DNA from 3 places in the Azospirillum largimobile genome. Region 3 is predicted to be linked to each of the others. Evidence: predicted binding sites of a transcription regulator. Region 3 holds the regulator's gene; each other region holds the start of a gene.
What was found. Region 3 encodes PhoB, which activates phosphate uptake and scavenging genes when phosphate is short. Its sites were predicted from a motif close to TNTCATAAAACTGTCA; they were not measured.

Region 1: ACWPKK_RS08255 (Na/Pi cotransporter family protein) is a predicted target of PhoB. The motif match lies at 1,547-1,562, and genes of this name have one in related genera.
Region 2: pstS (phosphate ABC transporter substrate-binding protein PstS) is a predicted target of PhoB. The motif match lies at 1,631-1,646, and genes of this name have one in related genera.

The regions. Positions count from the first base shown of each region.
Region 1 is NZ_CDRMUA020000001.1:1,779,072-1,782,274, forward strand. Features, by position in the region: gene pth (aminoacyl-tRNA hydrolase) at 1-289, shown strand, start outside; gene ychF (redox-regulated ATPase YchF) at 394-1,494, shown strand; gene ACWPKK_RS08255 (Na/Pi cotransporter family protein) at 1,645-3,203, shown strand, end outside.
Region 2 is NZ_CDRMUA020000006.1:359,820-363,022, reverse strand. Features, by position in the region: gene ACWPKK_RS28870 (methyl-accepting chemotaxis protein) at 1-1,601, shown strand, start outside; gene pstS (phosphate ABC transporter substrate-binding protein PstS) at 1,788-2,855, shown strand; gene pstC (phosphate ABC transporter permease subunit PstC) at 2,968-3,203, shown strand, end outside.
Region 3 is NZ_CDRMUA020000001.1:2,636,404-2,639,606, forward strand. Features, by position in the region: gene ACWPKK_RS12455 (Bax inhibitor-1/YccA family protein) at 1-408, shown strand, start outside; gene ACWPKK_RS12460 (SAM hydrolase/SAM-dependent halogenase family protein) at 501-1,229, opposite strand; gene phoB (phosphate regulon transcriptional regulator PhoB) at 1,377-2,081, opposite strand; gene pstB (phosphate ABC transporter ATP-binding protein PstB) at 2,188-2,934, opposite strand; gene pstA (phosphate ABC transporter permease PstA) at 3,074-3,203, opposite strand, start outside.

The DNA.
Region 1 (3,203 bases), 860 kb from region 3:
GCCTCCCGGCAAGATCCGGGTGAAGAAGGGCGGCGGCCATGGCGGGCACAACGGCCTGCGCTCCATCGACGCGCATATCGGCAAGGAATACTGGCGCATCCGGCTGGGCATCGGCCATCCCGGCAACAAGGATCTGGTCAGCGGCTATGTCCTGCACGACTTCGCCAAGGCCGACCAGGGCTGGATCGACCCGCTGCTCGACGCCGTCTCCGACAACCTCCCCTTGATGGTGGAAGGCCAGCCGGAGCTGTTCATGAACAAGGTGACGGTGGCGACGCAGGCGCGATAAGCCGCGGCCTGCCCGTCCCCTCCCCCACTTCGCGTTTGCGCTTTGCCCCCCTTCGTAGGATAAAGCGCAACAATTCCAGCATTTCCGACGGCGAGCACCCACCCATGGGCTTCAATTGCGGCATCGTCGGCCTGCCGAACGTCGGCAAGTCGACCCTTTTCAACGCGCTGACCGCCACCCAGGCGGCGGAGGCGGCGAATTTCCCCTTCTGCACCAAGGAGCCGAACGTCGGCCGCGTCAGCGTGCCCGACCCGCGGCAGGACAAGCTGGCGGAAATCGCCAAGTCGCAGAAGGTCGTCCCGACCCAGCTGGAATTCGTGGACATCGCCGGCCTGATCCGCGGCGCGTCGAAGGGTGAAGGGCTGGGCAACCAGTTCCTCGCCAACATCCGCGAGGTCGACGCCATCGTCCATGTGCTGCGCTGCTTCGAGGACGACGACATCACCCATGTCGAGGGCAGCGTCGACCCGCTGCGCGACGCCGAGGTGGTCGAGACCGAGCTGATGCTCGCCGACATGGAAAGCCTGGAACGCCAGCTGACCAGCCTGCAGAAGAAGGCCAAGGGCGGCGACAAGGACAGCAAGATCAAGGCCGACCTGATGGAGCGCGCCCTGAAGGTCCTTCAGGACGGCAAGCCCGCCCGCGTGGTCGAGGTGTCGGACGAGGAGCGGCCGGTGTTCAAGCAGTTCATGCTGCTGACCGACAAGCCGGTCCTCTATGTCTGCAACGTGGAGGAGGCGTCCGCCGCCACCGGCAACGCATTCTCCGCCAAGGTCGCCGAGAAGGCCAAGGCCGAGAATGCCGAGGTCGTCGTGATCTCCGCCGCCATCGAGTCCGAGGTCGCCCAGCTCACCGACCCGGCCGAGAAGGCGGAGTTCCTGGCGTCGATGGGGCTGGAGGAAACCGGCCTGAACAAGCTGATCCGCGCCGGCTTCAAGCTGCTGGACCTGATCACCTTCTTCACCGTCGGCCCCAAGGAGACGCGCGCCTGGACCGTGCGCCGCAACGCCAAGGCGCCGGAAGCGGCGGGCGTCATCCACACCGACTTCGAACGCGGCTTCATCCGCGCCGAAACCATCGACTACACCAGCTACGTCACGCTGGGTGGCGAGCAGGGGGCGAAGGACGCCGGCAAGATGCGCCAGGAAGGCAAGGAATACGTCGTCCAGGACGGCGACATCTTCCACTTCCGCTTCAACGTCTGATCAGACGGGGTTTGAGGGGACGGGGGCGTAACAGCCCCCATTCCACTTCCGCTGTCACCCAACTGTCATATTGTCGTAACAATCAGCACACCCCACCCTTCAGTTAGGGGTGCGGCCTGATCGCATCCCCGATCCGACACAGGGGGTGCGATGCAGGCGACGCGGGTGCTGCTGGAGCTGGCCGGGAACGTCGTGCTGCTCCTGTGGGGGCTGCACATGGTGCAGAGCGGGCTGACCCGCGCGCTGGGCGGCGACCTGCGCCGCATCCTGGGGGCCGGGCTGCGCAACCGCTGGACCGCCTTCCTGTCCGGCATGGGCATCACCATGCTGCTGCAGAGCAGCACCGCCACCGGCCTGATGGCGGCCGGCTTCACCGCCAACGGGCTGGTGTCGCTGATGCCGGCGCTGGCGGTGATGCTGGGAGCCAATGTCGGCTCCACCCTGATCGTTCAGGTCCTCGCCTTTGACGTTTCCCATGTGGCGCCGGTGCTGCTGCTGGGAGGCTTCCTCGCCTTCCGCCGCGGCAGCCGGACGCGCAGCCGCGACCTGGGCCGGGTCGCCATCGGGCTGGGATTGATGCTGCTGTCGCTGCACCTGCTGCTGGCGACCATCGCCCCGGCGGAGAACGCGCCGCTGCTGCGCCGGATGCTGGGCATGCTCACCGCCGATCCGGTGGTGGCGGTGATGCTGGCCGCTATCCTGTCCTGGGCCGCCCATTCCAGCGTCGCCGCGATCCTGCTGATCGCCTCGCTGGCCGGCGGCGGGGTGATCGGGCCGGAGGCGGCGGTCGCCATGGTGGCGGGCGCCAACCTGGGCAGCGCCGTCAACCCGGTCATCGAAGGACCGGGCGGCGACGGCCACAATCCGGCGGCCCGACGGCTGCCGGTGGGCAACCTGGTCAACCGCCTTGTCGGCTGCCTGATCGTCGTGCCGCTGCTGGGGCCGATCACCGCCGGGCTGCAGATGGTGTCACCGGATGCGACGCGGTTGGCCGCCAATTTCCACCTCGCCTTCAATCTGGCGATGGCCGCGCTGTTCATCGGTCCCCTGCCCTGGTTCGCGCGGGCGCTGACCCGGCTGTTCCCGGAACGGGTGGCGGTCGCCGATCCGGCGATGCCGCTCTATCTCGACCGCAGCGCGCTCCGCGTCCCCCACCTCGCCATCGCAAACGCGGCGCGCGAGGCGTTGCGCATGGCCGACACGGTGGACAGCATGCTGCGCGGCGCGCTGGACGTCCTCCAGACCGACGATCGCAAGCGGGTGCAGGAGATCCGGCGGATGGACGACGTGCTGGACCGGCTGCACGACGCGATCAAGCGTTACCTCACGCAGATCAACGTCGAGGATCTCGACGAGCAGGATGCATGCCGGGTATCGGACGTGCTGACCTTCACCATCAACCTCGAACATGTCGGCGACATCGTCGACCGCAACCTGATGGAGGCCGCTTCGAAGAAGATCAGGCGCAAGCTGCGCTTTTCCACCGAAGGGGCGGCCGAGATCGCCGGCATGCTGGAACGGCTGAGCGAGACCCAGCGGCTGGCCGCCGCCGTCTTCGTGTCCGCCGACATCCGCTCCGCCCGCGCGCTGATGCGCGAGAAGGAGGTGATCCGCGACCTGGAGACCAGTGCAACGGAGGCGCATTTCGCCCGCCTGCGCGCCGGACGGACCGAAAGCGTGGAAACCAGCGCCCTGCATCTGGACATCCT
Region 2 (3,203 bases), on a different contig from region 3:
CAGAGGCCGGAAGCGCCATCGCGGAGCGGATGCAGGATCTCTCCACCAATGTGGTGCCGGAGGCGCAGCACCGCTACACCGTGCTGAGCGGCCTGATGGCCGACGCCAACCTGCTGGCCGGCAAGCTGGCCGAGGCTGGCAATGCGGAAACGCCGGCCCGTCTGGCCGCCGCGCGCCGCACGCTGGACCCGCTGGCCGCGACCATCCGCAAGTCTCTGCAGGACGGGCAGGGCGATCTGGGTGCCGAGGTCCGCCGGTTGGCCGAACGGCTGCTGGCACTGGGCTTCGGCGACGACGGCATCCTGGCGCTGCGCGGCGGCGAACTGGCGGCCTATGCCGAAAATGCCGCGCTGATCGACAGCAACCGCAGCACCGGCGCCGCCCTGACCGGGATGGTCGACGGGCTGGTCCAGGCGGCCGAGCAGGCGACTGCTGACGGGGCCGAAGCCGCCCATGCCGCGCTGGAGCGCACCAACCAGGTGCAGATCCTGCTGGCGACGGCCGGCGTGCTGCTGGCCGGTCTGATCGTCTCGCTCTATGTCGGGCGCCGCGTCGTCGGCCGGATGGAGGCGCTTGCCGACGCAATGCGCCGGGTCGCCGCCGGCGACCTGACGGTGGAGCAGAAGGCCGATGGCAACGACGAGATCACCGACATGGCTCGCGCCCTGTTCGTCTTCATCGCCAACGCCCGCGCCATGGAAGAGGCGCATGAGAAGGTGGAGATCGAACGCCGCAACGCCGCGTCGGCCCGGCGGACCAGCATGCTGGAGATCGCCGACCAGTTCGAGAGCAACGTGCTGAGCAGTGTCGAGACGCTGGCGGACGCTGCCCGCCAGATGGCGGCGCGGGCCCGCTCGCTGACCGACATCGCCGCCAACGCCAACGACCGCGCCGAGGCCGCGATGCAGCTGTCCGGCGAGATGGCCGCCGGAATCCAGCAGGTGGCGACCGCCGCGTCCGAAATCTCGCAATCCATCGCCGAGATCAGCAAGCGCACCGGCGAATCGGCCCGCATCATCGGCGACACCGCCGCCGGGGCGGAGCAGGTCAAGGCCACCGTCGCCGACCTGTCCGGCACCGCCGGCGAGATCGGTACCGTGGTGGGGCTGATCGACGAGATCGCCGGCCAGACCAACCTGCTGGCGCTGAACGCCACCATCGAGGCGGCACGCGCGGGCGAGGCCGGCAAGGGCTTCGCGGTCGTCGCCGGCGAGGTGAAGGCGCTGGCCAGCCAGACCGCCCAGGCCACCGCCGAGATCGCCCGCCAGATCGCCGCGACCCAGGCGGCCAGCCGCCAGACGGCGGAGGTGGTGGCGACCATGACCGGCAGCGTCCAGCGCATCGAAACCAACGCCTCGGCCATCGCCGCGGCGGTTGAGGAGCAGGCGACCATCACGTCCAGCATCGTCGACAGCTCCCACCGGGTCGCGGTGGGCACGCAGGCGGCATCGGACCATGTCGCCGGCCTGTCGGAGGCCGCGGCCAAGGTGCGCGCCCAGGCCGGCGACGTGCTGCAGGTGGCGGAAAGCCTGTCGCACGAGGCGACCAGCCTCGGCTCCGCCGTGCATCTGTTCCTTCAGGAAATCCGGGCGGCGCGATGACCATCGCGAAGCCGGCAAGAATGGGTCGGTTTCATAAAACTGACACGTAAACAAAACAAACCCGTCACCAGCGGTGGCTATGGTCACCGCGACGAAGAAGGCGGGTTACGACCTCCGGCGAAGGCCGGGATTTTCCCAAACCCAACGACACCGTCCAAACCTATCGGGAGTTTTGCCGTGAAAACCATGACCTCGGCGTTCGTTCGTTGCGCCGCCTTCGGTGCCCTGGCCGTTCTGTCCGTGTCGGTCGCTCCGCTGTCGGTCGCCTCGGCCGCCGACATCTCCGGCGCCGGCGCCACCTTCCCGTACCCGATCTATGCCAAGTGGGCCGACGCCTACAAGAAGGAGACGGGCACGGGCCTGAACTACCAGTCGATCGGTTCGGGCGGCGGCATCAAGCAGATCAAGGCCAAGACGGTCACCTTCGGCGCGTCGGACATGCCGCTGAAGCCGGAAGAGCTGGAGCAGGCCGGCCTGATCCAGTTCCCGATGATCATGGGCGGCGTCGTTCCGGTCGTGAACCTGAAGGGTCTGAAGTCCGGCGAGGTCAAGCTGTCGGGCACGGTTCTCGCCAACATCTACATGGGCGAGGTCACCAAGTGGAACGACCCGCAGATCAAGTCGCTGAACCCGGACGTCAACCTGCCAAACACCGCCATCGCGCCGGTGTACCGTTCTGACGGGTCGGGCACCAACTTCCTGTTCACCGACTACCTGTCGAAGACCAGCCCGAAGTTCAAGACCCAGATCGGCGCCAACACCTCCGTCCAGTGGCCGGCCGGCATCGGCGCCAAGGGCAACGAAGGCGTGGCCAACATGGTCAAGCAGACGGACGGCTCGATCGGCTACGTCGAATACGCCTACGCCAAGCAGAACAACATCACGTATCTCGGCCTGCAGAACAAGGACGGCAAGACCGTCGTGCCGAAGATCGAGGCCTTCCAGGCCGCCGCGGCGAACGCCGACTGGGCCAACTCCAAGGGCTACTACGTCATCCTGACGGACGAGCCGGGTGCGGAGAGCTGGCCGATCACCGGCGCCAGCTTCATCCTGATGTACAAGAACCCGCAGGATGTCGCGACCTCGGCCGAAGCGCTGAAGTTCTTCGACTGGGCGTACAAGAGCGGCGCCAAGATGGCCACCGATCTGGATTACGTGCCGATGCCGGAAGCGGTCGTCTCCTTGGTCCAGAAGACCTGGTCGCAGTCGATCCAGGCCGACGGCAAGCCGATCTGGACCGCGTCGGCCAAGTAACCACGGCCAACCCGACCCCGGGATGCGCCGTCAGACGGTGCGCCCCGGGGGCATGATCCGCCGGTGGGGACGGAAATTTCGCCGCCCCCACCGCACGCCTCACGGAGCGGCCATGACCGAGATCGCGCTGACTTTGACCGACGCACACGCTTCCACCGCCCGACGGGCCCGCCGCCAGCGCCTGCAGGATGCGGCTTTCCGCAACGCCACGCTCTTCTTTGCGCTGCTCGTCCTGTTCATCCTGGGCGGCGTCACGGTTTCTCTCATCGACGGCGCGCTTCCGGCACTGCGCACGTTCGGCTTCGGGTTCGTCACGACCGAAGTCTGGAACCCGGTGTCGGAGGAATT
Region 3 (3,203 bases):
ATGTCGGCCATCTTCCTGGTCTTCACCGGGGCGTCGATCGCGCTGACCTTCTTCGTCACCGCCGCGACCTTCCTGGCGATGAGCCTGTACGGCTACACCACGAAGGCCGACCTGTCTAAGATGGGCTCGTTCCTGATGATGGGCGTCATCGGCCTGGTCATCGCCGGCTTGGCGAACATCTTCTTCCAGTCGCCGGCCCTGCACTTCGCGATCTCCGCCATCGGCGTGCTGATCTTCACCGGCCTGACCGCCTACGACACCCAGGCGATCAAGGAAAGCTACGCCGAGGGCTACGATCACGAGAGCACCGGCAAGCTGGCCCTGATGGGCGCCCTGACGCTGTACCTGGACTTCATCAACCTGTTCCAGTTCCTGCTGCAGTTCCTGGGTCAGCGCAACAACGACTGAGCCTGAAGACGCCTGATCGGACAAGCATCGGATCAAGCAGCAACCGCCCGGAAGCACCAGCTTCCGGGCGGTTTTCTTTTGTCCGGGATTGTTCAGGCTTCTACGGTCACCGCATCGCCGACCTTGAGACCAAGCGCATGGTCAGCCCGTCCGCGGTTCACGGCGATCTCGGCGAGCCCGTTGGAGTTCTCGTACCACAGCGGCTCCCCCGGTCCGACGGCACCGAAGGTGCGGGCACGGGTGATGCGGGTGCCAGCCGCACTCAACACGGCGTCTGCAGGCAGGGCGGATGCCCGCATGCCGGTCATGGCGTTGCCGTAGACATCGACATAGACGATGCGCGCCAGCTCATCCGGCCAGTCGGGACGGTCGATAGCGGTGAGGGGGAGGGGGCTGCGATCCACCGGCCGGCCGGTGGCAAGGCTGGCAGCCACGGGGGCGAACAGGTCGCGGCCATGGAAGCTGGCGGACAGCCGGTCCGGAATCCAGTCGATGGTCCAGGCGTTTAGCGACGTTGCGCGGCGGGCGATCAGGGCAAAGAGACCGTTGTCCGGCCCGACGAACCAGCGCCCGTCCGCCTCCACCATCACCGGCCGCCGGTCGGTGCCGACACCGGGATCGACGACACAGAGAAAGACGCTGCCGGCGGGGAAGGCCGGGGCGTAGGCCGCGAGCAGATAGGCGGAAAGCTGCGGGTCGAATGCGGGGGCATCGGCGAACAGATCGATGACGGGGACGGCGGGCGCCTGTTGCGCCAGCACCGCCTTCATCTGGCCGGTGTAGGGGCCGGAGAGGCCGAAGTCGGTGAAGAGCAGGATCATGGGGGCAATCTCACCATTGCCGCTGCGTTAGGCCCCCACCCTAACCCTCCCCCGCTGGGCGGGGGAGGGGACAAGTGCTGATACGGGAGAGTGGCGGCAGTCCCTCCCCCGCCTGCGGGGGAGGTTAGGTGGGGGTCTAACTTCCCCTCACATCGACTTCGTATCCAGCGCGTACCCCGCCGAGCGCACGGTGCGGATCAGGTCCAGTTCGTCCTCTTCGTTCATCGCCTTGCGCAGGCGGCGGATGTGTACGTCGACCGTACGCGGCTCGACGTACACGTCGTGGCCCCACACCAGATCGAGCAGCTGTTCGCGCGAGAAGACGCGGCCGGGATGCTGCATGAAATGGCGCAGCAGGCGGAATTCCGTCGGGCCGAGGTGTACGTCGCGCCCATTGCGGCGTACGCGGTGGGCGGCGAGATCCATCGTCACGTCGGCGAAGGTCAGAATCTCGTCGGTCATGCCGGGCGAGGCGCGGCGCAGGACCGCGCGCATGCGCGCCACCAGCTCGGTCGGGGAGAAGGGCTTGGTGATGTAGTCGTCGGCGCCGGAATTCAGGCCGCGCACCCGGTCGCCTTCCTCGCCGCGGGCGGTCAGCATGATGATCGGGATGTCGCGGGTCTTGGCGTTGCGGCGCAGCTGGCGGCAGACCTCCAGCCCGCTCATCAGCGGCAGCATCCAGTCGAGCAGCACGATGTGCGGCGTCTGTTCGCCGGCGGCAAGCAGGGCCTCCTCGCCGTCACTGGCGGTGGCGACGCGGAAGCCTTCCTTTTCCAGGTTGTACTTCAACAGCGTCAGGATGTCGGCCTCGTCCTCGACGACCAGGACGAGCGGCTTCAGGGCCGCGTTCATGGAGGCTCCGTTCACAGCGCGCGTCTCGACGTTAACCGGCATGGGACAGCCTTTTCAACAAAGGAGGGAAGGGGCGCAGGCGTGGGGCATAGGGGGAGGGGAGGGCTCAGCCGTAGCGGCCGGTGATGTAGCCCTGGGTGCGCTCGTCGCGCGGGTTGGTGAAGATTTCCTCGGTGTCGTCGCACTCCACCATCTCGCCCAGATGGAAGAAGGCGGTGCGCTGCGACACGCGGGCGGCCTGCTGCATGTTGTGGGTGACGATGACGATGGTGTAGTTGGCCCGCAGCTCGTCGATCAGCTCCTCGATATGGGCGGTCGCGATGGGGTCGAGCGCCGAGCAGGGCTCGTCCATCAGGATCACCTCGGGGCTGACGGCGATGGCGCGGGCGATGCACAGCCGCTGTTGCTGGCCACCGGACAGGCTGGTGCCGGGCTCGCGCAGGCGGTCCTTCACCTCGCCCCACAGGCCGGCGCGCTTCAGCGAGGTCTGCACCACCTCGTCCAGCTCGTCGCGGCCGGAAGCCAGGCCGTGGATGCGCGGGCCATAGGCGATGTTGTCGTAGATCGACTTCGGGAACGGGTTCGGCTTCTGGAACACCATGCCGACGCGGGCGCGCAGCTGCACCGCATCCACGGCCTTGCCGTAGACATCCTCGCCGTCCAGGGCGATCCGTCCCTCGACCCGGCAGCCCTCGACGGTGTCGTTCATCCGGTTCAGGCAGCGCAGGAAGGTCGACTTGCCGCAGCCGGACGGGCCGATCAGCGCCAGCACCCGGTTCTCGTGGATGTCGAGATCGATGCCCTTCAACGCCTGCTTGGCGCCGTAGAACACCTTCACCGCGCGGGTGGTCATCTTGGCCGGCAGGTCCGCGCCGGAACGCTGCCCAGGGTGTTGGCCGGAACGCTGGTCGCCGCGGGGCCGCAGCTTCAGCGGGCCCGGAATACCGCTCTGGATGCTGCTCGGGATGCCGCTTGTAATGCTCATGGGGCGCTCACCACCGTCTCTCGAAAATCTTGCGCAGGACCACGGCCGTCCCGTTCAGCAGGATCAGGACGCCGAGCAGGATCAGGATCGCCGCAGAGGTGCGTTCGGTGAAGGCACGCTCGGGGCTGTCGGCCCAC